2 regions of the Allobosea sp. TBD101 genome follow, and region 1 is predicted to be linked to the other one. Evidence: predicted binding sites of a transcription regulator. Region 1 holds the regulator's gene; the other holds the start of a gene.
The links. Region 1 encodes PhoB, which activates phosphate uptake and scavenging genes when phosphate is short. Its sites were predicted from a motif close to TGTCATNNANCTGTCAT; they were not measured.

Region 1 (2,199 bases):
AGCAACTCCGAGCGCTGCGACACCATGCCGATGGCTGGGTGACGGCGCACGCCCCCCGGTTCGACCGGCTCTCCGTCGATCTCGATCGAGCCCTGATCGATCGCCTCGCTTTGGCCGATGCAGCGCAGCAGCGTCGATTTGCCCGCACCCGGCGGCCCGATGATGCACTGAACCTGCCCCGGTTCGACCGCGAGCGAGACGTTGTTCAGCGCGATCTGCGGGCCAAAGCGCTTGCTCACGCGCGTGATCGCGACGGCAGCGCCTTCCGCCTTCGTGATCTGCGCCGCACTCAACGTCGCGCCCTCCCGCACTGGCCTTCAAGAATGGCCTTGGAGGCCATAGCGCCCGATCTTCGGCAAGGCCAGCCCGGCGAAACCTCCCGCTCGCCCGCGCGTTATCGCGAAGGAGGACGCGCCATGCACACCATTCTGCCTGCCCCGGACCATGTCGCCGCCTATCGCCTGTCGCGGACGCTGACGGCTGAGGATATCGACGCGATCGTGGCCGATATCGAGGCACGGCTGACCCGCCACGAGAAGCTCGGCATCCTCGCCGACATGACCGATTTCACCGACATGACACTCGCCGCAGCCTGGAAGGACGCGCGCTACAGCATCGGCAAGCTCTGGGAGCTCAGGCGCTTTCCGAAGGAGGCCGTAATCACCGACAGGGGCTGGCTCGCCGGCTTCGTCGATCTGCTCGACCCGGCGATCCCCTTCGTCAAGGTCCGCGCCTTCAAGCCCGAGGACTATGACAAGGCGCTGAGCTGGGTCGGCGATATCGAGGGCGGGCCGGACGCCTGAGGCTTACGCGGCTCCGCTGCGCGCGAAGGTCTCGTCGAAGGCGTAGCCCGCGCCGCGCACGGTGCGCAGCGGGTCCTTGGCATCGCCCGGCGTGATCGCCTTGCGCAAACGCCCGACATGGACGTCCACCGTGCGCTCGTCGATATAGACGTCGCGGCCCCAGACGGCGTCGAGCAATTGGGCGCGCGAATAGACCCGGCCCGGCGCCTGCATCAGGAATTCCAGCAAACGGAACTCGGTCGGCCCGAGATGCAGTTCGTTGCCCGCCCGCCGGACACGCCGCGTCGTGCGGTCGAGTTCGAGGTCGCCGGCCGCGAGCAGGCCCGCGACGTGACCGGGCTTCGCCCTGCGCAGCAGCGCCTGGATGCGCGCGATCAGCTCCGGCAGCGAGAAGGGCTTGACGACATAGTCGTCGGCGCCGGTCGCAAGGCCACGAACCCGCTCGGTCTCCTCGCCGCGCGCCGTCAGCATGATGATCGGCACGCGCTCGGTGTCCCGCCGCGAGCGCAGGCGCCGGCAGAGTTCGATGCCGGACAGGCCCGGCAGCATCCAGTCAAGCAGGACGAGATCGGGCGTGTGATCGCGCAGGTGCAATTCCGCATCGTCCCCGCGCGCGACGCTGTCCACCTCGAAGCCCTCGGCCTCAAGGTTGTAGCGCAGCAGCAGGGTGAGCGGCTCCTCGTCCTCGACGATCAGGATGCGTGCGGCCATGCTTCTTTTCCGTCCGTCATTCGAGCCTGCCGTCATGCTCGCCCCTGTGGCGAGCATCCACGTCTTGAACGGCACCTGCCAGGACGAAGACGTGGATGGTCGGGACAAGCCCGACCATGACGGAAAGGCTACGGCACTTCGTGTTCGTTCAGTTTCCCGTCACCGCTTCGACCTCGATATTGGTCGTATCGAGCTTGGGACGGTTCACATCGAGGGAATCGCCGGTGACGAGGTAATGGATGGTCTCGGCGATATTGGTGGTGTGGTCGCCGATGCGCTCGATGTTCTTCGCGCAGAACAGCAGATGCGTGCAGAAGGTGATGTTGCGCGGATCTTCCATCATGTAGGTCAGGAGTTCGCGGAACAGCGAGGTGTAGAGCGCGTCGATCTCGTCGTCGCGCTTCCAGACCTCGAGCGCCTTCTGCTCGTTGGTCGCGGCATAGGCGTCGAGCACGTCCTTGAGCTGGGCCTGCACGAGACGGCTGATATGCTCGAGGCCGACGACCGCGCGATGCGGCGGCTGGAACTGCCCGGCGATGGCGACGGCGCGCTTGGCGATGTTCTTGGCGAGATCGCCGACGCGCTCGATGTCGGAAGCGAGGCGGATCGCCGAGATCAGCTCGCGCAGATCCTGCGCCAGCGGCTGGCGCCGGGCGATGGTGAGCACGGCCTTCTCCTCGACCTC
Region 2 (2,199 bases), 2.5 Mb from region 1:
CTCCGTGGCGGCCTGAAGGTCGCGGCCGTCAAGGCTCCGGGCTTCGGTGATCGCCGCAAGGCCATGCTCGAGGACATCTCGATCCTGACCGCCGGCCAGATGATCTCGGAAGACCTCGGCATCAAGCTCGAGACCGTGACGCTCAACATGCTCGGCCGCGCCAAGCGCGTGCGCATCGAGAAGGAGAACACCACGATCATCGACGGCGCCGGCAAGAAGAAGGACATCGAGGCTCGCGTCGGCCAGATCAAGGCCCAGATCGAGGAGACCTCCTCGGACTACGACCGTGAGAAGCTCCAGGAGCGTCTGGCCAAGCTCGCCGGCGGCGTCGCGGTCATCCGCGTCGGCGGCGCGACCGAGGTCGAGGTCAAGGAGAAGAAGGACCGCGTCGACGACGCCCTGAACGCCACCCGCGCTGCGGTGGAAGAAGGCATCCTTCCGGGCGGTGGCGTTGCGCTCCTGCGCGCCCTGTCCTCGGTCAAGGGCATCAAGACCCAGAACGACGACCAGAAGACCGGCGTCGAGATCGTCCGCAAGGCGATCGCCGCTCCGGCCCGCCAGATCGTCGACAACGCCGGCGATGACGGCGCGGTCGTGGTCGGCAAGCTGCTCGAGTCGAAGGAATACACCTTCGGCTACAACGCCCAGACCGGCGAGTACGGCGATCTGGTCAAGGCCGGCATCATCGACCCGACCAAGGTCGTCCGCACGGCGATCCAGGACGCGGCTTCGATCGCTGGCCTGCTGATCACCACCGAGGCGATGGTCGCTGACCTGCCGAAGAAGGACGCCCCGATGCCCCCGATGGGCGGCGGCGGCATGGGCGGCATGGACTTCTGAGGAAGTCCGGCTTCTCGAAAGCTACAAGGAAAGGCCCGGCGCAAGCCGGGCCTTTTCTCGTTTCACGGCACTGTCATCCGCCCGCCATCCAGCCGTCGTCACCGCAGCTCATCGAGGCGCTATCTCGTTCCCCGTCGCGCGGAGACAGCCATGCCGACACGCCGTTACGTTCTTGCCGGCCTCGCCGCCGGCAGCATCGCCCCCGCCTTCGCGCAGGCTTCCGACTGGCGGCAGAACATCAAGGAGGTCCGCTTCGGCGTCTCCTCCGCCGAGAACGAGGCCGGCGCCATCGCCCGGACCCAGCCGATGGTCGACTACCTGTCACAGCGGCTCGGCGTACCCGTGCGCTTCTTCCGGGTCTCGGACTACGCCGGCCTTGTCGAAGCGATGCGCGCCGACCAGGTCGATTTCGCCCGCTTCGGACCGGCGGTCTACGCGCTCGGGCGCCGTGTGCTCGGCGACAAGCTCCAGCCGCTGCTGCGCGACGTCGATAACCACGGGCAGGAAGGCTATTATTCCGTGTTGCTGGTGCGGTCGGAGAGCCCCTACCGGAGCCTTGCGGATCTCAAGGGCAAGGTGATGGCCTTCGCCGACCCGAACTCGACCTCCGGCTACGCCTTCCCCTCCTATTTCCTGCGCAAGCAGGGCATCGACCCGAAAACCCATTTCAGCGGCACGGTCTTCTCCGGCGGCCATGACAATTCGGTGCTGGCGCTGGTGCGCGGCCAGTTCGACATCGTCGCGACCCACCAGACAAATGCAGAGCACGGCGTCGCGCAAAGGCTCGCCGATCGCGGGATGATTTCGGCCGGCTCGACCCGCGTGATCTGGACATCGCCGCTGATCCCGGCCAGCCCATTCTCGACCCGCGCCAACCTGCCGCAGGGGCTGAAGGACGATTTCGTCGCCGCCATGAACGCGATGAAAGAGGCCGCTCCGGAGGCGTGGAAGAGTTTTACCGACGGCCATGTCTCGCGCTATGCGCCGGCCCGCCACGAGGATTATCTCGACGTGATCGCCGTCACCGAGGAGCTGGAGGCCCAGCGCAAGGCCCGCAGCGGCTGAGGCCAGACAGGACCATCTTCACAGCTTCCGGCGCCCATTGCTGCATCGCCATGCATTTTCCGCCTTGGCTGATGAAAGCGCAGGCAGTGCCTCCGCCGACATCCTGGCCTATACAGGCGAGAAGCGACCCCCAACGGGATCGCGCGCTAAAGTTGCATGCCGTAAGGAGATGCAGATGAACAAGTCACAATTTCTGTCGGGCGCCGCGCTGGCTGCCGCGCTCTTCCTCTCCGCCCAGACCGCACAGGCCGACATCACCATCGGCCTCGTCGCGCCGCTGACCGGCCCGGTCGC

Region 2: a site for PhoB is predicted at 912-928, ahead of phnD (phosphate/phosphite/phosphonate ABC transporter substrate-binding protein). Genes of this name have one in related genera too.

Annotation. Positions count from the first base shown of each region.
Region 1 is NZ_CM187543.1:1,519,995-1,522,193, reverse strand. Features, by position in the region: gene AC6RIC_RS07125 (amino acid ABC transporter ATP-binding protein) at 1-293, opposite strand, end outside; gene AC6RIC_RS07120 (SpoIIAA family protein) at 417-803, shown strand; gene phoB (phosphate regulon transcriptional regulator PhoB) at 807-1,514, opposite strand; gene phoU (phosphate signaling complex protein PhoU) at 1,663-2,199, opposite strand, start outside.
Region 2 is NZ_CM187543.1:4,019,336-4,021,534, forward strand. Features, by position in the region: gene groL (chaperonin GroEL) at 1-840, shown strand, start outside; gene phnD (phosphate/phosphite/phosphonate ABC transporter substrate-binding protein) at 991-1,905, shown strand; gene AC6RIC_RS19565 (branched-chain amino acid ABC transporter substrate-binding protein) at 2,081-2,199, shown strand, end outside.